DNA from 2 places in the Undibacterium sp. GW821-FHT07F11 genome. Region 1 is predicted to be linked to the other one. Evidence: predicted binding sites of a transcription regulator. Region 1 holds the regulator's gene; the other holds the start of a gene.
What was found. Region 1 encodes FliA, which starts transcription of late flagellar genes. Its sites were predicted from a motif close to CTAAAGTTTNNNNNNNNNNNGCCGNTA; they were not measured.
Positions count from the first base shown of each region.

Region 2: the regulator FliA is predicted to act here: its motif matches at 6,796-6,822, upstream of AC07OI_RS06610 (SPM autocatalytic domain-containing protein).

Region 1 is NZ_JBWKQH010000010.1:166,879-178,012, reverse strand. It holds gene flhA (flagellar biosynthesis protein FlhA) at 1-2,032, shown strand, start outside; gene flhF (flagellar biosynthesis GTPase FlhF) at 2,029-3,351, shown strand; gene AC07OI_RS23810 (MinD/ParA family ATP-binding protein) at 3,344-4,174, shown strand; gene AC07OI_RS23805 (RNA polymerase sigma factor FliA) at 4,182-4,913, shown strand; gene AC07OI_RS23800 (flagellar motor protein) at 4,895-5,635, shown strand; gene motD (flagellar motor protein MotD) at 5,689-6,540, shown strand; gene AC07OI_RS23790 (flagella synthesis protein FlgN) at 6,602-7,093, opposite strand; gene flgM (flagellar biosynthesis anti-sigma factor FlgM) at 7,095-7,400, opposite strand; gene flgA (flagellar basal body P-ring formation chaperone FlgA) at 7,529-8,257, opposite strand; gene flgB (flagellar basal body rod protein FlgB) at 8,440-8,844, shown strand; gene flgC (flagellar basal body rod protein FlgC) at 8,850-9,254, shown strand; gene AC07OI_RS23765 (flagellar hook assembly protein FlgD) at 9,276-9,950, shown strand; gene flgE (flagellar hook protein FlgE) at 10,025-11,134, shown strand, end outside.
Region 2 is NZ_JBWKQH010000002.1:607,835-618,968, reverse strand. It holds gene acnD (Fe/S-dependent 2-methylisocitrate dehydratase AcnD) at 1-309, shown strand, start outside; gene prpF (2-methylaconitate cis-trans isomerase PrpF) at 399-1,583, shown strand; gene AC07OI_RS06625 (propionate--CoA ligase) at 1,730-3,619, shown strand; gene AC07OI_RS06620 (HDOD domain-containing protein) at 3,691-4,575, opposite strand; gene AC07OI_RS06615 (DUF885 domain-containing protein) at 4,783-6,648, opposite strand; gene AC07OI_RS06610 (SPM autocatalytic domain-containing protein) at 7,023-8,147, shown strand; gene AC07OI_RS06605 (methyl-accepting chemotaxis protein) at 8,228-9,964, opposite strand; gene AC07OI_RS06600 (fumarylacetoacetate hydrolase family protein) at 10,152-11,134, shown strand, end outside.

The DNA.
Region 1 (11,134 bases):
GGCGCCTTTCCTCATCATCCTGATGTTGGCGATGATGATCTTGCCTCTGCCAGCATTTGTTCTGGACGTGTTTTTCAGCTTCAATATCGCGATTGCGATTATCGTTTTGCTGACCAGCTTGTATACAGTCAAACCGCTGGATTTCATGGTGTTTCCTACTGTACTGCTGGTCAGTACGATGTTGCGCCTGTCCCTGAACGTGGCTTCTACCCGCGTGGTACTGACTGAAGGTCATACTGGCCCGGATGCCGCCGGTAAAGTGATCGAAGCCTTTGGTCACTTTTTGATTGGTGGTAATTACACCGTTGGTATCGTGGTCTTCGTTATCCTGACCATCATTAACTTTACCGTCGTCACCAAGGGCGCTGGCCGTATTGCTGAGGTGGGTGCGCGTTTCGCCCTGGACGCGATGCCAGGCAAACAAATGGCGATTGATGCTGACTTGAATGCCGGTTTGATCGCTGAGCAGGAAGCACGCCGCCGCCGTACTGAAGTCGCGCAGGAGGCTGAATTCTATGGCGCCATGGACGGTGCCAGTAAATATGTACGTGGTGACGCGGTGGCCGGCATCATGGTCACTGTCATTAATATCGTTGGTGGTCTGGTAGTGGGCATGGTGCAGCATGACCTGGATTTTGCTACTGCGCTGAAAAACTATACATTGCTGGCGATCGGTGATGGACTGGTGGCGCAGATACCTTCGCTGATCATTTCAACGGCAGCCGGTGTTGTGGTTTCTCGTGTAGCCAGTGACCAGGATATCAGCGGACAGTTGATAGGGCAATTGTTTGCCAAGCCCCAGGTCATGATCATCACCGGCGGCATCATAGGCGGCATGGGTTTGATACCCGGCATGCCGCATATCGCCTTTATATTGTTGGCAGCAGTGCTTTGTGGCGGCGGCTATTTGTTGAACAAGCGCGCCCAGATGCCTCCGGTCATTGAAGAAAAAGTCGAAGCTCCTGCCAATGCCGGTCAGGAAATGGAAGAAGCGACCTGGCAAGATATTTTGCCTGTCGATACTCTGGGCCTGGAAGTTGGTTATCGCCTGATCCCATTGGTAGATAAGAACCAGGGTGGCGAACTCTTGCGCCGTATCAAAGGCATACGCAAAAAATTCGCCCAGGAAGTTGGTTTTTTGTCGCCACCTGTCCATATCCGCGACAATCTGGAACTGAAACCTTCGGCTTACAGGATTACCCTGAAAGGTGTTGAAGTTGGTGCCGGTGAAGCGCTCAGTGGTCAGTATCTGGCCATCAACCCGGGTATGGTGACTGGCAATTTGCCTGGTGCTGTCACCAATGATCCTGCCTTTGGCTTGCCTGCGGTCTGGATAGAGGCTGCCATGCGCGAACAGGCACAAGCCATGGGTTATACCGTGGTTGATTCCGGCACCGTTATCGCTACCCATTTGAATCACCTGATCACCAGTCACGCGGCTGAATTGCTGGGTCGTCAGGAAGTACAGTTGTTGATGGATCATCTGGCGAAAGACATGCCAAAAATGGTGGAAGAACTGGTGCCAAAAGCCCTGCCTTTGTCCATCCTGCAAAAAGTATTGCAGAACCTGCTCATCGAAGGTGTGCATATCCGTGACATGCGTACCATCATTGAGACGCTGTCCGAGCAGTCCATGCATACCCAGGATGCCAATGAGCTGACGGCGCAGGTCAGGATTGCACTGGGTCGTGCCATCGTCCAGCAAATCTTCCCGACCGGGAATGAGATGACGGTCATGACCCTGGATAGCCGCCTTGAACGCCTGTTGATGCAAGCCCTGCAAACCAGCGGTGCTGATGGTTCTGGCATAGAACCTGGTCTGGCCGATACCCTGGCGAGCCAGACCGAGGCTGCAGCCCAGCATCAGGAACAAATGGGCCTGACTCCAGTCTTGCTGGTGCCAGCACCATTACGTGCCTTGCTGTCGCGCTTCTTGCGCCGCAATTTGCCGCAACTCAAAGTCCTGTCACACGCAGAAGTACCTGAAACAAAAACCATTAGAGTCACCAGTCTGGTCGGAGGTCAATCATGAACGTCAGAAAATTTACCGCGAACACTTCTCGCGAAGCTTTGCGCATGTTGCGCGATGCTTTGGGGGCAGATGCCGTTATCCTGTCGAACCGTAATGTGGGCGGCAAGGTGGAGATTCTGGCGATGGCCGATGAAGCCATCAGCGCCATTGCCCCCGCTTCCAGTGATGAGGCACCGGTACCTGAAGTGCCGCGCTTTGCGCCGCGTTTCCAGCCAGAGGATGCTGTCATGAGGCCGCGCGCTTTTGAACGCTCCATGGACGCGCCTGCAAGTGTGCCGACTTTCAAGTCTGTGACCAGCGCATCTGCTTTCACCAGTGAAATCGAAGCGCCGGTGAGCGCCAATGAACTCAATGATGTGATGTCAGAAATACGCTCCATGCGCAGTATGCTGGAATCGCAACTGGCAGAGATATCATGGACGCAGACGCAAAAACGCCAGCCGCAAAAAGCAGAAATCCTGCGTGAATTGCTGGCTACTGGCTTTAGCGCCAGCTTGTCCCGCTATCTTGTAGAAAAACTGCCAGAAACTGGCAAGGTTGAGAATGGCCTGGACTGGATCAAGAATGTGCTGGTACGCAATCTGTCCACTATCGATAATGAAAATGAAATGCTGGAAAAGGGCGGCGTGTATGCCCTGGTCGGCCCTACAGGTGTAGGCAAGACTACGACTACGGCCAAGCTGGCTGCTCGTTGCGTCATGCGCCATGGCCCCTCCAAGCTGGCATTGATTACTACCGATGGTTATCGTATCGGCGGCTTTGAACAATTGCGTATTTACGGCAAAATCCTGGGTGTGATGGTGCATGCCGTCAAGGATGAGGCTGATTTGCGCATCGCCTTGTCCGAGCTCAAGAACAAGCATACGGTGCTGATCGATACAGTCGGTGTCAGTCAGCGCGACAAAATGGTGACTGAGCAAGTCGCGATGTTGTCAGGAACAGACACTCCGGTGAAGCGCTTGCTGTGCCTGAATGCGACATCGACAGGTGAAACCTTGAGTGAAGTGGTGCGTGCTTATCAGGGGAATGGTCTGGCAGGTTGCATTTTGACCAAGCTCGATGAGGCAGCGACGATAGGTGGCGCACTCGATATTGCGATACGCCAGAAGCTTATGGTGTATTACGTTGCCAGTGGCCAGCGTGTGCCGGAAGACCTGCATATTGCCAACAAGCTGTATCTGATAGACCGTGCTTTCAAACTCAAGCGCGAAACGGCCGCTTTCCGTTATCTCGATGAAGAGTTGCCTCTGCTGATGGCTGGTGCAGTCACGGCTGCACAGGCATCAGGACGTGCTGGTCAGGAGGTGTCCCTTGGCTAGTTTCGATCAGGCTGAAGGCCTGCGCCGCATGCTGGCTGGGCCAAAACCAAGAGTGTTTACCTTTTTGTCAGCATTGAGGGAAGATGAAAAAAGCGGCATGCTGGTCAATCTGGGGGTGTCGCTGGCACGTCAGGGTAACCAGGTGTTGATGGTGGACGCTCGTTCATCAGAGAATAGTGTTGGCGCATGGTTGAATGCCAACCTTGATCAGACCTTATTGGATGTAGCGAAACAACAGCGTACAATGAAGGAAGCAGTGAAATTGGTTGCTTCCGGCTTGTCGGTGACGATGTTGGCGCGCCATGCATGGCTGCCGCCAGAAAATACGCGGCAATTGTCCAAAGTGTTTGATGTGGCGGCGAACCGTGCTGATCTGGTCATCGTGGATAGCGAGATCAATTTGGATGACAGTTTTCCGTTGGCGACGCTGGACGACAGCGAACTAGTAATACAGGTTTCAGCTGATCCCGACATGATCAAGGCTGCTTATGGCCTGATCAAGCGAGTGAGCAATCGGCTTGGCAGGCGTGGTTATGGTATTTTAGTGTCCGGTGCATCGGAAAAAGAGGCGAGATTGATTTATACAAATATGGCGCAGGCGGCCAGCCGTTATCTGGCAGTGCCACTGCACTACGTCGGCAATGTGCCGGAAGATGAACATGTAAGAAAGGCTGCACATTTGGGACGCTCTGTGATTGATGCTTTTCCTAAAGCCCTTGCTTCTCTGGCATTCTCCCGGCTGGCTGAACAATTGGCGAAGACCGCGCGTTCCACATTATGTTTAGAGGGAGTCCCTGAGCTGGGTGTCGGTCTCGGAATGTAATCAAAAAATGTACACCGCTAGCGGAAAATCAGATAAAAACTTCCTTTTAAGGGAGCATGCGCCCCTGGTCAAGCGTCTGGCTTACCAGTTGAAGGCGCGCCTGCCTCCCAGTGTGGAGGTAGACGATCTTGTGCAGGCCGGTATGATAGGCCTGCTGGATGCCGTTAACCGCTATGAAGACACCCATGGAGCACAGTTTGAAACCTATGCGGTGCAACGCATACGGGGTGCCATGCTGGATGAATTGCGCAGTAGTGACTGGTTGCCGCGTGGCGTGCGCCAGAACATGCGCAAGATAGAAAATGCCATGAATGTGTTGCAGCAAAAGCTGGGGCGACCACCACTGGAAACCGAAGTGGCGAAGTCGCTCAAGCTCAGCCTGGAAGAGTACCAGAACCTGCTCACTGACAGTGGCGGGCATCAACTCGTGTACTACGAAGACTTTCATGATTCAGATACCAAGGAACATTTTCTCGATCATTATTGCTCGGATTTTTCTGGCGATCCGCTACAAGATTTGCTCAATGACGACTTCCGCGATGCTGTCATCGGCGCGATAGACAGTCTGCCAGAGCGAGAGAAACTGCTCATGGGTCTGTACTATGAGCAGGAATTAAATCTTAAAGAAATCGGTGCCGTGATGGGGGTGTCAGAATCACGGGTCTCACAATTACATAGTCAGGCTGTGGCCAGGCTCAGGGCATACTTAAGGGAGAAAGCGTGGACTGGGCTAGCATAGTTGGTTTGATACTGGTGGTGTTAGGCATCGTCAGCGGACAGTTGATTGAAGGCGGGCGCCTGTCTTCGCTGGTGCAACCTGCTGCTTTTGTGATTGTGGTGATTGGTACCCTGGGTGCAGTGCTGTTGCAAAGCAGGCTCAATACCTTTATGCGCGGTGTGCGCATGCTGCGCTGGGTGGTGTCTGAACCGCCGGACAGCAGCAAAAAAAATGTCGCAGATGCGCTGATCTGGAGCGTGGTCGCCAGACGCGAAGGTTTCCTGAGCCTGGAGCGTTATATGAATGCTTCCACTGATCCCTTCATAGGCAAGGGCCTGCGTCTGGTGATTGATGGCATAGACCCGATACGCCTGAAAGACATACTTGATGTCGATATATCGCTCTATGAAATGGAGCAGCGCCAGGCCGCTAAAATTTGGGAAGCAGCAGGTGGTTATTCCCCGACCATAGGTATCCTGGGTGCCGTGCTGGGGTTGATACATGTGATGGAAAACCTTAGTGATCCATCCAAACTTGGTGGTGGTATTGCTGTTGCCTTTGTTGCCACGATCTATGGTGTGGGCATGGCCAACTTATTGTTCTTGCCAGTCAGCCATAAGCTGAAAGAAATCATAGGCCGAGAAGTGACGCGGCGTGAAATGTTGTCTGATATTTTTTATAGCATCGCTTTGGGCGACAGCCCGCGTGTGGTGGAAGAAAGACTGACCAATCATCGCAACTGACGGTAAGGCTACCAGGTAATGCCAGACTAAGGCTAGACTGAGAAAATATACTTATGGCAAGAAAAAAATACCACGAAGAACCAGAAAACCATGAGAGGTGGCTGGTTTCTTACGCGGATTTTATTACCTTGCTGTTTGCTTTTTTTGTCGTCATGTATGCGATATCCTCGCTGAATGAGGGCAAGTACCGGGTCTTGTCAAATTCGCTGACTGGTGCATTTGGCAAGGTTATGACGGTTAATCCCAAGCCTGTTGACGCGCCAGTTGAGCAAAAAATCAAACTTGATCCTTTGCCGCTGGTCAAAAACCGCATCAGCGAAGGCTTGCGCAAGGAGAGAGCGCAAATGACCACCATGGCCAAGGACATCCTGACCGTGCTGGAGCCTTTGGTGCGCGAAGGCAAGGTGAGGGTGACCCAGACCAGCCGTGGTATCACCATAGAAATTAATGCCAGCCTTTTGTTTGCACCGGGTGATGCGCGTCTGAATATCGATTCCATACAGGCGCTGAAAGCCATTGCCGGTGTTCTCAAGATCGATACCCATGCGATACAGGTAGAAGGCCATACCGATAATCTGCCTATCAAAAACTCTATTTTCCCCTCTAACTGGGAATTGTCTGCCGTACGAGCCAGTACCGTTGCCCGTTTGCTCACAGAGAACGGTGTCGATGAAAACCGGGTGACAGCAGTAGGGCAGGGGGCGAAATTACCAGTGAGCGACAATGAGACACCAGAAGGGAGAGCCAGGAACCGGCGTGTATCTGTCACCATACTGGCAGTCTTGCCAGAGCCCGTAGTAGAAGTGCCTTTAGTGCCAGCATCTGCGCCTGCTGCAACATCATTGCCCGCACAAGCTGCAAGGCCAGCCGCAGCTTCCTTGCCTCAAACTGCGGTGAGGCCTTAAATTCGTTGAGGTTTGCCCGGAAAGGGCGAGGACAGACGCATGACAAAGTGTCACGTCAGTCTTAGGTGGCGATATAGCCTTTACCTGGCGTGCTTTTGACAGTCGATTGACCATTTGGGCCATACATGGACCCAGCCTGATTTGTATTTTGTTGCAGCAGATTTAAGGTTGCCTGATTCAGCGACAATCGACGGTTAATCAGTGAACCGTTGGTGCGATTATCTTCTTTGGCTTGCACAGTCAGTTGTAGTAGCGCATCCCAGTGTTTGGCGACAGTCTGGGCATCGTCGGCTTGCTGCAAATAAGCTTGCATGCCGTCAATATCAGCGTTAAATCCAAGTTCACTCAAAAAGCTGTTACGCTTTTTTTCCAGTTCCGTCATTTTGACTACAAGTTGTCCCTTGCTCTGGGTAAAGTCATTGAGCTGGACAATATCGCTTTCAACCAGTGCAGATTGCTCTTGCTTAAGCAACTCGGCGAGCGACGACATGACGCTCACTTCTTCCTGCAGGCATTGTTGAATGGCAGCGTGTCCGGAACTTGTTGCGTTCATTTTAGCGTTTTCTGGCGTTGAGCAAATCTTTAACTGTTTCCAGAAGCCCATCAGCGACTTTTTCCGAATTCACCTGAAAGCGTCCTTCGGAAATGGCCAGCTTGATCGCTTCCACCTTCTTCGTCTCAAACACAGCATTGCTGGCCTGCGTACTTTGCAAGGCTTGCAACTGTGTGGACAGGGTCGAAATTTGTACTTTCGACGAATTCGTCACGGGTACCGCAGTTTCCGCGGGTTTTTCCGTGCGAGCCTGTTGCGGGCTTACTGGTAGCCCCGCGGTCTTATTCAGTGCGTCATCAATTTTCACAGCGATACCCTCTAGTGTGGGACTTACAAACATCTACATCCAGTTTATCGGCTGTGTAATTTTAAACTTTAACCTTACTGTGAAAAAATATTGCATACATTTAATTCTATAGGCTAAATATCTTGCTATCAGTAAACTATTTCTATAATGCCACCATTCTTGGCAACACCGCTGACGGTTTGTCCAGAGCTGGTTTTGGCCTTGGCAATCTGCCCATCTGCTGCGTTATTGAGCGCAATGGCATCTGTTGCTACTTGGAAACCAGGCCCATTGCTGACTACCCGCACAGATTGTCCCTGTTGAACTACGGCAGGACTCTTCAAGGCATCCAGACGCATGACGCTGCCAGAGGCCATGGAAACCTGCATGCTTTTACCGATCGCTTGCTCAGGAGCAGTGATGACACCGGCTGGCAATTTTGAGATATCGCCTCTTTGCTTGCTTAAATCGTTTAGTGAAATGACTTGCCCATGAGTAAGGGCGTTGGCTGCAACATAATAATCCGCCGTGACTTGTACATTTGCCTGCAGATAAACCAGCCAGGGGGCAGGTGCAGTACAGCGTATCGCCAGGGTCACTTTGCCCCATGGCTTGCTGCCTGGCAATAGATAGGGATTGGGATTATCGCAAGCCTGCAAGTTGAGTCGTTTATCAACCTCACCCACGCTCACCACTACTTCATTGCTCAGGCCTGATGCCTGTAGTGTCAAAAAGTCCAGTGCAATCTGGCGCAACTGTGCAGTGTCCTGGGCCTGGGTTGCAGGTGCCGCCTGACCAAGGCATGTGAAGCCGAGCAGCGATAGTGTCAAAACTTGCTTGCTGACGATTCTGCTTAATTTCTTTGCGGCTTTCATCATGTTTCCTGCCTGGATTGTTCTGAACTCTATTTTAGGATTCACAGGCTTTTTTGAATGCTTGAATAAACGGGCTTTTCCCTTTCTGCTTGCCTGATCAAACTTGTCCTGTGGCGAATAAGATGCAAGGTATAGAAAACCCTTGTGTGCCTTATGAGTAAAGCACAGTGGCAGAGGAGAGAAAGATGGTTGGCAGATTAGATGACTTTTTGAAATTCCACGAGACTGCCTTGTCAGTCCGGGGGCAGCGTCAGCAATTGCTGGCATCCAATATTGCCAATGCTGACACACCTAATTACAAGGCGAAGGATATTGATTTCTCCAGCGCACTCAGCCATGCCCTGGGGCAAAACCTGAACCAGTCACCGACAGCCTTGAGCAAGACCGCAGCCCAGCACATCGACACACCGGGTAGCGTAGCAGGCATGACGCCACAATACCGCCCCACAGTACAAGGTAGCGTCGATGGTAATACTGTTGATATGGATGTGGAGCGTAATCAGTTTACCGACAATGCCCTGCGTTATGAAGCCAGCCTGACCATTATCAATATGCAGATCAAGAATATGTTGGCAGCGATACAAGGATAATCATCATGTCACTCTTTAATGTCTTCAATGTTGCCGGATCAGCCATGAGTGCGCAGTCACAGCGCCTGAATGTGGTAACCAGCAATCTGGCCAATGCCGACAGTGTCACCAGTTCAGACGGTACGCCATATAAAGCCAAGCAGGTGGTTTTCAGTGCAGTGCCCGTGGCAGGCACTGCGTCTACCGCCGTCAAGGTAAATGAGGTTGTAGAAGATACTAATCCGCCTAAACTGATGTATGACCCAAAACACCCGATGGCGGATGAAAAGGGTTATGTCGCCATGCCAAATGTGAATGTGGTGGAAGAAATGGTGAATATGATTTCGGCATCACGTTCATATCAAAACAATGTAGAAGTCATGAATGCAGCAAAAACCATGTTGCTGAAGACCTTGACTTTAGGGCAATAAGATTTCTTGAAGGAATAGATCATGGCTACCAGTGGCGTACAAAGCAGTACCGTTGATCCAGCATTGCTGGCGACAATGAACGGGGCAAAAGCCTCGGCAAATTCGACAGAAGATGCCAAAAACACCTTCATGACTTTGCTGGTAACCCAGCTCAAGAACCAGGACCCATTGAACCCTATGGACAATGCCCAGGTGACCAGTCAATTGGCGCAATTGTCTACAGTTTCTGGTATCGATAAGTTGAATGCATCGGTGACTGCCCTGAGCGCCAGTTTCCAGAGCGGACAAAACCTGCAGGCCGCCAGCATGATAGGCCACGGCGTGATCGCACCAGGCAATTCCATGATAGTCACGGAAGGCAAGGGTATTTACGGCGTTGAATTGCCGCAGGCTGCCAGCAATGTTGAAGTGGTGATACGTGACAGCTCGGACGTGATTGTCAGAAAAATGACTCTGGGTGCCTTGCCGCAAGGTGTGAATACCCTGACCTGGGATGGTAAAACCGACGCTGGTACGACAGCCGCCAATGGCGCCTATAAATTCGAGTTTGTCGCCAATGCGGCAGACAAAAAACTGGATGCGACCAGTCTGGCATTTGGTGTGGTATCGAGCATTACCTCAAGCTCTCAGGGCTTGAAGCTCAGCCTGCCAAATATTGGTGATGTCAGTATGAATGACGTAAGACAAATTTATTGATCCTTGGAGTAATCCTGTATCAAATCCTGTAGTAATGCGTAACGACGAACTAGCCTAAGTAAGGGAGAAATATCATGGGTTTTCAACAAGGACTGAGTGGACTTAACGCTGCTTCCAAATCCCTGGATGTGATTGGTAATAATATTGCCAATGCCAGCACCGTGGGTTTCAAGCAAGGACAGACGCAATTTGCCGATGTCTATGCCAATTCACTTAATGGCTCTTCTGCAGGTACTGTGGGTATTGGTACTAAAGTATCGGGTGTCGTGCAGCAATTCACGCAGGGTAATATCTCGACGACGAATAATCCCCTCGATATCGCAATTAATGGCGGCGGCTTCTTCCGCATGTCGACCAATGGTGCTGTCACCTATACACGTAACGGTCAGTTCCAACTGGATAAACTTGGCAATATCGTCAATGCGCAGGGTGCGCAATTGACGGGCTATGTAGCCAATGCCGCAGGCGTACTGTCTACGGGTGCTGCTGCTCCCATCAACATCAATACTGCAGATATTCCGCCTGCACAGTCAACGCTGATCAATGCGGTCATGAATCTGGATTCGCGCAAACTTGTTCCTGGTACGCAATTGCCAGCTACGATTCCGCCTGTCATTACACCTATCGCTTTTAGTGCGACTGATCCGACTACTTATAACAGTTCCACTTCCCTTGCTGTGTTTGACAGCTTGGGTAACTCACACGTTGTTCAGTCATTTTTTGTCAAGGTAGACAATATTGCGACGCCACCTACTGCGCCTGTCACGATTGAGTGGGACGTGTTTGCCACTGTTGATGGTGTCCTGATCGCTGGCGCGGGTGCGACGGCCAACTCCATTACCCGTCTTGGCTTTGATAACCTTGGCAGGTTGAGTGCGGTAACACCGCAGTTCTCTGCCACAGATCCGCGTGCAACTACCTTGACAGTGCCAGTCAGTACTGGTGCGGTGACGCCGATTAATACGACGCTTGATATCAAATACGATTTCACTGGTACTACACAATTTGGTTCGGATTTCAGCGTTAGTAAAAACACCCAGGACGGTTATGCATCCGGCAAGCTGGCAAAGTTCAATACGGCTAAAGATGGCACTATCGTCGGTAGTTATACCAATGGTAAAACAGCTGTTCTGGCGCAAGTAGTGTTGGCCAATTTCACCAATCCAAATGGTTTGCAATCAACT
Region 2 (11,134 bases), on a different contig from region 1:
ATTGTTGCTGAAGGTTTCGAGCGCATTCACCGCACCAATCTCGTTGGCATGGGCGTTTTGCCACTGGAGTTCTTGCCAGGCGTGAACCGCCTGACGCTGAACATAGACGGCACAGAAACCTTTGACGTCATAGGCGAGCGCATGCCACGCGCAACCCTGACCCTGATCATCAACCGCAAGAATGGTGAATCTGTGGCGGTGCCTGTGCTGTGCCGCCTCGATACGGCAGAAGAAGTATCTATTTACGAAGCTGGTGGTGTCTTGCAGCGTTTTGCGCAAGACTTCCTGGAATCTGTCAAGGCTGCGTAAGTTTCATGCGATATATTTCCAGTGCTTTTCTTGATAGAAAAGTGCTGGATTTGATTTGAATTAAAAAGAGAAATTTTAAAGAGAAGTATATGGCCCATCTCCCACAAATCAAAATCCCGGCGACCTATATGCGTGGCGGCACCAGCAAGGGCGTGTTTTTCCGCCTGCAGGATTTGCCTGAGGCTGCGCAACAGCCAGGTGCAGCACGCGATGCTTTGCTGCTGCGTGTGATAGGCAGCCCCGACCCTTATGGCAAACAGATTGATGGCATGGGCGGTGCAACTTCCAGCACAAGCAAGACTGTCATCCTCTCGAAAAGCAGCAAGCCTGACCATGATGTTGATTATCTGTTTGGCCAGGTCGCTATAGACAAGGCCTTTGTAGACTGGAGCGGGAATTGCGGCAACCTGTCTGCCGCAGTCGGTGCCTTTGCCATCAGCGCTGGTCTGGTGGATGCTGAACGTGTACCTCAAAACGGTATCGCCACCATCCGCATATGGCAGGCGAATATCAGCAAGACCATCATTGCTCATGTTCCTGTGACTGAAGGAGCAGTGCAGGAGACTGGCGATTTTGAACTCGATGGAGTGACTTTTCCAGCAGCAGAAGTACAACTGGAATTCATGGACCCGGCAGCCGATGAAGAGGGTGCTGGCGGCTCCATGTTCCCGACCGGTAACCTGGTCGATGATCTCGACGTGCCAGGTGTGGGTACGCTCAAAGCGACCATGATCAATGCCGGCATTCCCACGATCTTCATCAATGCCGATGCCATAGGCTATACCGGGACGGAATTGCAGGATGCCATTAACGGTGATGCCAAGGCGCTGGCAATGTTTGAAACCATACGTGCACATGGCGCATTGCGCATGGGGCTGATCAAGGATATCTCTGAAGCGGCACAACGCCAGCATACGCCCAAGGTGGCCTTTGTTGCCAAGGCTGTTGACTACACGTCGTCCAGTGGCAAGCAAGTCCAGGTGGCTGATATCGATTTGCTGGTACGTGCCCTGTCCATGGGCAAGCTGCACCACGCTATGATGGGTACTGCAGCCGTGGCCATAGGTACTGCTGCTGCGATACCAGGCACACTCGTGAATCTGGCGGCTGGCGGTGGCGCTCGTACTGCGGTGCGTTTTGGCCATCCATCCGGCACTTTACGGGTAGGGGCAGAAGCTACGCAAGTCAATGGCGAATGGAGTGTTACCAAGGCCATCATGAGTCGCAGTGCGCGCGTGCTGATGGAAGGTTGGGTACGCGTACCCTCAAACTGACAAAATTTTGGATTTGAAACGAAGTAGCTTTATGCACGTGAAAGTGCAGGCCTCGCCACGTGCCAGTGCCACTGTCCAAAAATAATAATTAATGCTCAGGGCCGACGCGAATGTTAAGAACATTTTGTGATATCGAAGGAGACAGCATGACCTACGCAGCGTTTTATCAGGAATCTATACAAGACCCGCAAGGGTTCTGGGCCAAAGAAGCGCAGTTGATAGACTGGCACAAGCCTTATGATAAGGTACTCGACCATAGCAAGCCGCCATTTGCCAAATGGTATGTGGGTGGTGAAACCAATCTCTGTCATAACGCAGTCGATCGCTGGCTGGCTACCCAGGCAGACCAGCCTGCGCTAATCGCGATTTCTACCGAAACCAATACTGAAAAAACTTATAGCTTTGCCGAGCTGCACGCAGAAGTGCAACGCATGGCAGCTATCATGCTAGGCCTGGGTGTGAAGCAGGGCGACAGGGTCTTGATTTATATGCCCATGATTGCCGAAGCAGCCTTTGCCATGCTGGCCTGCGCCCGCATAGGGGCTGTGCATTCTGTCGTATTTGGTGGCTTTGCTTCCAAGAGCCTGGGCACACGTATTGATGATGCCAAGCCTGTGCTGGTGGTATCAGCAGATGCGGGTATGCGTGGTGGCAAGGCTGTGCCTTACAAACCCTTGCTGGATGAAGCCATCACCCTGGCTGAACACAAGCCTGCACATGTCTTGCTGGTAGACCGCGGCCTTGATGCCATGCAACTGGTGGCCGGGCGTGATGTTGATTATGCGGCTGCAAGAGCGCAGCATATGGATGCTCAGGTGCCTGTGACCTGGCTGGAATCCAATACCATATCCTATGTCTTGTACACTTCAGGCACGACGGGCAAACCCAAGGGCGTGCAGCGTGATGTTGGCGGTTATGCAGTGGCACTGGCGTCGTCGATGAAGCATATTTTCTGTGGCAATCCAGGTGAAACCTATTTTGCGACATCAGACATAGGCTGGGTGGTCGGCCACTCTTATATTGTTTATGGCCCGCTGATTGCTGGTATGGCCACCATCATGTATGAAGGCACGCCGATACGCCCTGATGCGGGAATCTGGTGGAGCATAGTTGAGAAATACAAGGTCACGCGCATGTTCTCAGCACCGACTGCTGTGCGTGTACTCAAGAAGCACCCATCTGAGCTGATGCGCAAATATGATTTGTCTTCACTCAAAGCCCTGTACCTGGCAGGCGAGCCGCTTGATGAAACCACCTCAAGCTGGATCGCCAATGAACTGGGTGTCTCCATTATCGACAATTACTGGCAGACTGAAACTGGCTGGCCCATTTTGACCGTGGCACGAGGTGTGGAGCAGACTGCCACCCGTCTGGGCAGCCCTGGCATTGCCATGTATGGTTATAACGTGCGCATCATTAATGAAAACACGGGCGCAGAATGTGCCGCCAATGAAAAAGGTGTGGTTGCCATCAAAGGTCCGTTGCCGCCCGGTTGCATGCAAACCGTGTATGGCGATGACCAGCGCTTCGTCAATACTTACTGGTCCAATTTCTCTCACGAGCAGTTGTATTCCACCTTTGACTGGGGCATCAGGGATGCTGACGGCTATTACTTCATCCTGGGTCGTACTGACGATGTCATCAATGTTGCGGGACACAGGCTGGGTACACGCGAGATAGAAGAAAGTATCTCCAGCCACCCGCAAATTTCTGAAGTGGCTGTCGTAGGCGTTGAAGACAAGCTCAAGGGACAGGTGGCAGTCGCGTTTGCCATACTCAAAAAACCTGAACTTGCAGAAACGCCGGAACAAAAGCGGGCACTGGAGGCCGAGGTCATGAGCGTGGTTGACAAGCAGCTTGGTGCTGTCGCGAGACCATCACGCGTGCATTTCGTCAGCATGCTGCCGAAAACCCGTTCCGGCAAGTTACTGCGCCGTTCCATACAGGCGATTTGCGAGGGGCGAGAAGCTGGGGATTTGACAACGATCGAAGATCCGTCTTCCTTGCAGCAAATCCAGGCGGCACTGACTGCTTGAAAGTTTCGAAATTGGTAAGCTAAAAAAATAAAGGGAGTATTTGCTCCCTTTTGTTGTTTACATGAACATGTTCAGAGCTGCAGCGCCGCAGCCAGGGTTTTCACTTCCTCTTCTGACTCTTCCAAAATACTATTGAGCGTGCCATCGCCTACAACAAAATCGATTTCTGAAGAATACTGTTCTGACTCTTCGGCATAAGAATGGATATCCATAGGCGAATGCGTGGTAGCAAGTTCATTAGCCAGCAGCAGCGTGTCGCCCAGGGTTTCAGGGGGCATGGCGCGCAGACCAAACCAGAGAGCTTCAACGGCTTCCACCACTGCTTGCGGCAGCATCAGGCTCTTGATGACGGCACCGCCTATCTGCGCTTCGGACGATTCGCGGTCTATGATCGTGTCAGAAAAGGATGGTAAATCATCGACGCTGGAATCTGGTGCTGGCTCATCACGTTCCAGCAATGAGGGAAACTCATCCACCCGTGACAAGAGGTAAAAATTGCCCACCTCATGGACGATACCGGCAAACATGGCGGTATCAGGGTCTAGCTTGGTGATGCGCCTGGCGATGACTTGTGACAGGGCCGCAACCTGGGCAGTGTGTTCCCAGAGCTTATTCGTCATGACTTGAAGTTGCTTGTTTTTGCTGCTGCCAGCCAGTTGGCGCACGACCAGCGAAGCAACCACGGCACGCAGGGTGCGAAAGCCCAGCCGGCTGATGGCAGCCTTGACATTGGTGACATCATTGCCACGGTTGTAAGCAGCAGAATTGGCAATGGCCACCATGCGGGCGGCCAGGAAGGGCTCATTCAGGACTAACTTTGTTGCAGTATCTATACTGCAATCAGGATCATCCAGCGTTTGTTGCAGCTTCAGGGAAGCCGCCACATTCGTAGGGAAAACCAACTCCCCCCGTTTGGCTTGTTCAGCTATGCTGTTAAGCGCATCGATTTTATTCATCGCAGGTGTCTTTTGCACAAGTTAAACAAACATATGGTGGGCGCAAACCGCACCCTATCGGTCAACACTGCACTTGTTTGTTGATTAACAAATTCAGCGTGGCGTCACATTCATTGATAATGTTTGCAGAATGAAGTCATGAGATTTCATTCTGCTTCAGATAGTGATGCAGGTCAATCAAGCGATGGAAAATAAATCCAAACTCGCTCAATTTGTCTTTTGACTGTCTATCCACTTGTTCACTTTGGCTTCCAATAAGGCCAGCGGCAGGGTGCCATCGCTGAGTATCACGTCATGGAATTGGCGCAAATCAAAGCGCTTGCCCAAAGCTGCGCTGGCTTTTTGCCTGAGTTCGACGATTTTCAGTGAACCTATCTTGTAGCCCAGAGCCTGACCCGGCCAGGCCATATAGCGCTCGGTTGCCTGACGTGAGGCGGCTTCGCTATAACCCAGCGTGGATTGCTGGTATTGGATGGCCTGTTCACGCGTCCAGCCCTTGGAATGCAAACCGGTGTCCACCACGAGCCGGGTGGCACGCAAGAGTTCATCCGTCAGATGGCCAAGGTAGGCGCTGGGGTCGTTTTCAAACAAACCCATTTCTTTGCCCAGGGTTTCTGCATACAGGGCCCAGCCTTCGGTATAGGCATTATTACCACCGAACTTGCGGAATTTTGGGATGTCGAGTTCCTGTGATGTTGCTAAATGGAAATGATGACCCGGCTGCCCTTCATGCAGGTACAGGGTTTTCATGCCAGTGGTACTGTAGTCTGCAGGATTATTAATGACAGCCCAGAATACGCCCGGACGCGAGCCATCAAAGGCAGGCTGGGTGTAATGGTCAGATGCTGTCTGCTTGCTGATTTCCGGTTCGGCGCGAATGTCGAGCGCCGCTTTTGGCATCTTGTTAAACAGTTCTGGCAATTTGGCCTTGACCATTTTTTCTATCTGCCGGTAACCATCCAATACTTCTGCCTCAGTCTTGTAGGGACGATACTGGTTTTGCGTATCTATCCAGGCAGGCAAGCCCACCGGATCACCGGTGTAGCCCAGTTTTGGACCCAGGGCGACAAATTCATTTTGTATGCGTGCCACTTCTTTCAAACCTATGGCATGTATGGTTTCCGGTTCGAGATTGGTCGTGGTCTGGTCGCGTACCAGTGCTCGATACCATGTGTCGCCACCCGGCAAGGCACCAAAACCACTGCTGCTGCGACTGGCAGCCAGATAATCTTGCGACAGGAATTGATTAAACTGGCGCAATGCAGGCAAGACTTTAGTTGTCAGCGCCTGTTTGTATGCCTTGCTCAGGCGTTGCTTATCTGCCTCACTGAAATTGTCTGGAAAATTCTTGACTGGCGCAAAGTAGGCATGATCCTCCACCTTATCGGTCACCAGTTGCGCAAACTGGGGCAGGGTAGAATTGACCAGTGCCTTTGGCAAGACGATGCCGCGCTTCATACCTTCCCGCATATTGTCTGTGGCCTGGTTCATCCATACCGGTAATTGCGCCAGGCGGCGTAAGAAGACTTCGTATTGCTTGACGGTCTTCAAGGGTTGTGCGCTTTGTCCAGACGCAAAATGGGCCAGGGTGACAGGCAGATTGTCCATTTGATTGACTGGTAACAGGTGACCATCAAATTTGGCCATTTCCAGGTTGGACTTGAGTTCATAGTCCAGGCAGTCGTAGGTGACAGCATCGGCCGCTGATAATTGCTCGTGTTTGATGCGCGCCAGTTTGCTGGCAATATCCATCCACATGGCGAGTTGTTTTGCCCTGACCGATGCAGACAGCGTCAAGGGCAGTTTGTCGTCATAACGGGTGTCACCGTTATAAGTGGCGCCTATGGGGTCAAAAGCGGTTTGTTTTTCATAATATTCGTCAGCCAGCTTATTTAGTTGCTGGCTCAGGTGCCGGCTTAATTGCGTATTTTGCGTAATTTCTTGCTGCCCGGATTGCGCAGCTGCAGCATGCTTATTTGTCGTCCTGGCATTGTCATTTGCGGCCATGACGCTGGTGCAACTGATCAAACCTGCAGAAATAAGAACACTTGATAATAAGCGCAACTTAAGCATAAGAGTTTCCTAAAGAATATTGAAATAAAATAGTTTGCAAGCATACCACTGTGCGGGCACAAGTTTGCTATGACCTTAGTGTGCGTATGGCAGTTCCCATGAGCGGAATCTTCTTTAAATAAAAAACGGTTTATCTGGCATTTTTTCATAAAGCTTTTTGAACTTTGACCGTTATCTGTTTAGATCACGCATATTCCATTTGATGATTCACCAATTCCGAAGTGCGTGCGGATGGAACTGATATCGGGCTGGCAAGCCATGCGTGGTCGCGTCCTTTTTTGTATGCGAGGGACAGACTATTGCATAAAAAATGGTCACGCCCTCGATATGCGTTCCAGGTTTTTCTCATTGACAGCTCAAGGCTGGAGCGCATCATGAAAATTGCTTCCTCGGATATTTCCCTTTCTTCACAACACGCTGCCACCACGACTCTGGAAACGCAGGAGAAGTTACGAGCATGGATAGGTAAGGAGCGCCCCGATTTTGAAGGCAGGAACGCTAATGGCCCGGCGAATTTGAGGAATGCATCCAGCAATGTACAAATCTCTGATGCCGGCAAGGCTGCACAGTTTGCGCCACCTGCGCCGCCAGCAATTCCGACGAGCTCTGCTGCACCAACCGATGCAGTTCAACAAGCCACAGATGAAGCCGAAAATGACCCGCGTATACGCCTGATCAGATACATCATAGAGCTCATGACCGGCAAGAAAATCAATTCCCTGAGTAGCGCTGATGTGCAGCCAGATACCACCGCACCGGCAACACAAGCAGCCGCTCAGCCTGCCCAGCCACCGGCAGAAGGCACAGCACAAAATCCGCAGCCAGCACAGAAAGGTTGGGGCGTAGAGATAGACAGACATCAATCCTACACAGAGACGGAGCAGACTTCTTTTCATGCCACAGGAAAAATCGTCACTGCAGATAATAAGGAAATCAGTTTTGATCTGTCGTTTGAATTAAGCCGTAGCTATCACGAAGAAAGCAATACCAATATCCGTCTTGGTGACGCTAAAAAAGTTGATCCCCTGGTTATTAATTTCTCTGGCAATTCTGCGCAATTGACCTCGCAAAAATTTGCCTTTGATCTGAATGGCGATGGCAAGAAAGAAAATATCTCTTTCGTTCAGGGCGCTGGCTTTTTGGCACTGGATAAAAACAATGATGGCAAGATCAATAATGGCAGTGAACTATTTGGCCCCGGTACCGGGAATGGCTTTTCTGAACTGGCCGCTTATGACAGTGATGGCAATCACTGGATAGATGAAAGCGATGCAATCTACCAGAAATTGAAAGTGTGGACCAAGGATGGTGCCGGTCATGATCAATTGCAGACCCTGAAGCAGGCCAATGTCGGTGCACTATATCTCGGTAATGCCAGCACTGACTTCGATTTAAAAAATGCACAAAATCAGTCTAATGGACAGATTCGATCTTCTGGTATCTGGTTGAGCGAAGATGGCAAGGCACATAGCTTGCAGCAAGTGGATCTGTCGGTGTAAATATGCTCTGACAGGACAAGTAAAAACAGCTCCGCGGGTTCAACTCCGGAGCTGTTTTTGCGTAGGCGATTAAATACCGTTTAAAACTCTTCCCAATCATCATTGGTAGCTGCAGTTGGCTTTTCCATGCTGGATGTTTTTTTGGCAGGTTTTTCTGCTTCTTTTGTTGGCGCCTTGCTGATTTTTAAAGGAGCTACTGCGGTTTTATGCGGTGATTTTCCACTCACCTTGCTTGCCTTGCTGACGGTGGGAGCGGGTGATTTTTTTGCCACGGCATCGAGCTTGAATACACTCACCGCCTGTGCCAGTGCGCCAGCCTGCTCCTGCATACTCTCGGCGGCAGCTGCTGCCTGTTCAACCAGGGCAGAGTTTTGCTGCGTCATTTCATCCATTTGGGTAATGGCGAGATTGACTTGTTCTATCCCGGCGCTTTGTTCCTGGCTGGCAGCAGTGATTTCACTCATGATGTCGGCCACATGTTTGATGGAAGTGACAATCTCATCCATGGTCAGGCCAGCTTCATCAACCAGTTTATTACCCAGATTAACTTTTTCTACCGAGTCGTCGATCAGGGTCTTGATTTCCTTGGCGGCGCTGGCGCTACGCTGTGCCAGGTTCCTGACTTCGGCGGCCACCACGGCAAAACCTCGGCCCTGTTCACCAGCGCGGGCGGCTTCTACTGCTGCATTCAATGCCAGGATATTGGTCTGGAAGGCAATGCCATCAATAACACCGATGATGTCAACAATCTTGCCCGAACTATCCTTGATAGACCCCATCGTATTGACGACCTGGCCAACGATTTGCCCGCCCTTGGTAGCAACCTCGGTAGCAGAGATTGCAAGCTGATTGGCCTGGCGTGCATTGTCGGCGTTTTGTTTGACGGTGGAAGTGAGTTCTTCCATCGACGAAGCGGTTTCTTCCAGCGAGCTGGCCTGTGATTCTGTCCTGTTGGACAAATCGGCATTGCCGGAGGCGATCTCGCCAGAAGCCGTGGAGATCATTTCGGTACTGCTATGCACCTGGGTGATGGTCATGACCAGACTGTTATTCATATCTGCGAGGGCGCTCAGCAATTGCCCGGTTTCATCACGTGAGCGTACTTCTATGCGGCCGGTCAGATCGCCATTGGCCACCTTGGTGGCGACTTTGACGGCTTCATCCAGCGGGTTGGTAATCGAGCGTGAAATCCATGCAGCAAAGGCCGCACTGATGAGGAAGGCAATAATGCCCAGTATGATCATCAGGTTGCGAGAAAACATGATGATGCCTTTGATTGCTTCACCATTGGCACTCATGTCTTCTTTTTGTATTGCACTCAGTTTATCTATGTCGATCAGGGATTGTTTCAATGCAGGGAAGGTGGATTTCCCCATCATGGCGATGGCTTCATCTTTTTGATCCAGCTCGATCAGGTCACCGGTCTTGCTGAAAGCAGCCACAAAAGCTGCATTGGAAGCGACCAGTTTTTCAACCGCTTCTTTTTCTTTCGGTGCCAGGGCCAGTTTTCTTGAGATGTCAAGCAGGGCGTTTATTTTTTTCTTGTTTGCATCAATGGCAGCATACTGACTTGTCCGGGCTTTCTGATCTGGTGTAATAAATAACTCCAGCGTGCGACTGCCATTTTCCTGTATCAGGGCTGACATTTCCAGGGCACTGGTCACGCCTACCGCATCATCTTCGAGAATTTCTCTATTCCGGTCAGCGATTTCATTCAACCTTACCACGCTGATGACTACCATGAGCAACATGGTGAGCAAGGTCAGGCCGAAACCAAAGCTGAGACGTACCCTGATTTTAAAGTTACTGAAGTTCATGGTGATGATTCCTGTACAGATCAGTTTTTAGGGAGACAGGCAACAGCGAATTTAGGTTTTAGCATACCTAAAATTGCGCCGTTCTGCTAAGTAAATTGCTTGTTAGTCGTCGCGGTTGTCAGTTTCCTGACAAATTAGACAGACCCTTCAGGTAAAATCGGAGAAAACATGATCAAATTGAGGAATTATGAAGCTTGCAACATTGAAAGATGGTTCCAGGGATGGGCAATTGCTGGTGGTTGCCCGTGATTTAAAGACGGCAGCCATTGCGGATGGCATCGCCCCGACTTTGCAGCGTGCTCTGGATGACTGGAATTTTATCCAGCCCCAGCTTGAAGAATTATATAACCGCCTGAATTCTGGCCGGGCAGCCTACAGTTTTGAGTTTGAGCCAAAAAACTGCATGGCACCCTTGCCGCGTGCTTATCAGTGGGCTGATGGTTCATCCTACGTCAATCACGTAGAACTCGTGCGCAAAGCCAGAAATGCCGAGATGCCAGAAAGCTTCTGGCATGACCCCCTGATGTATCAGGGCGGCAGTGATGATTTTATCGGCCCTTGCGATGACATCGTCATGACTTCAGAAGAATGGGGTATAGATTTTGAAAGTGAAATTGCAGTTGTTACAGGTGATGTGCCCATGGGCGTCAAGGTACAGCATGCGGGTGAGCACATACGCTTGCTGATGCTGGTGAACGACGTGTCTCTGCGCAACCTGATACCGGCTGAGCTGGCAAAAGGTTTTGGTTTCTTCCAGTCCAAACCGGCATCCAGCTTTTCACCAGTTGCAGTGACGCCAGACGAGCTGAGTGAAGCATGGAAAGACGGCAAAGTCAATCTGGCTCTGCGCTCCAGCATGAATAGCATGCTGGTCGGCCAGCCAAATGCCGGCGTGGATATGGTATTTTCTTTCCCACAACTGATCACGCATTTGTGCAAGACCAGAAATGCCAGGGCAGGCACCATTATCGGTTCTGGTACGGTGTCGAACAAGGATGCCAGCAAGGGTTATAGCTGCATCGCAGAAAAACGCGCGCTGGAAATGATTGCCGTGGGAGAGCCTGTGACGCCGTACATGAAATTCGGTGACAGCATCAAGATAGAGATGCTGGATAAAAACGGCAAATCCATTTTTGGAGCGATTGATCAAAGCGTAGTTGAGTCACATCT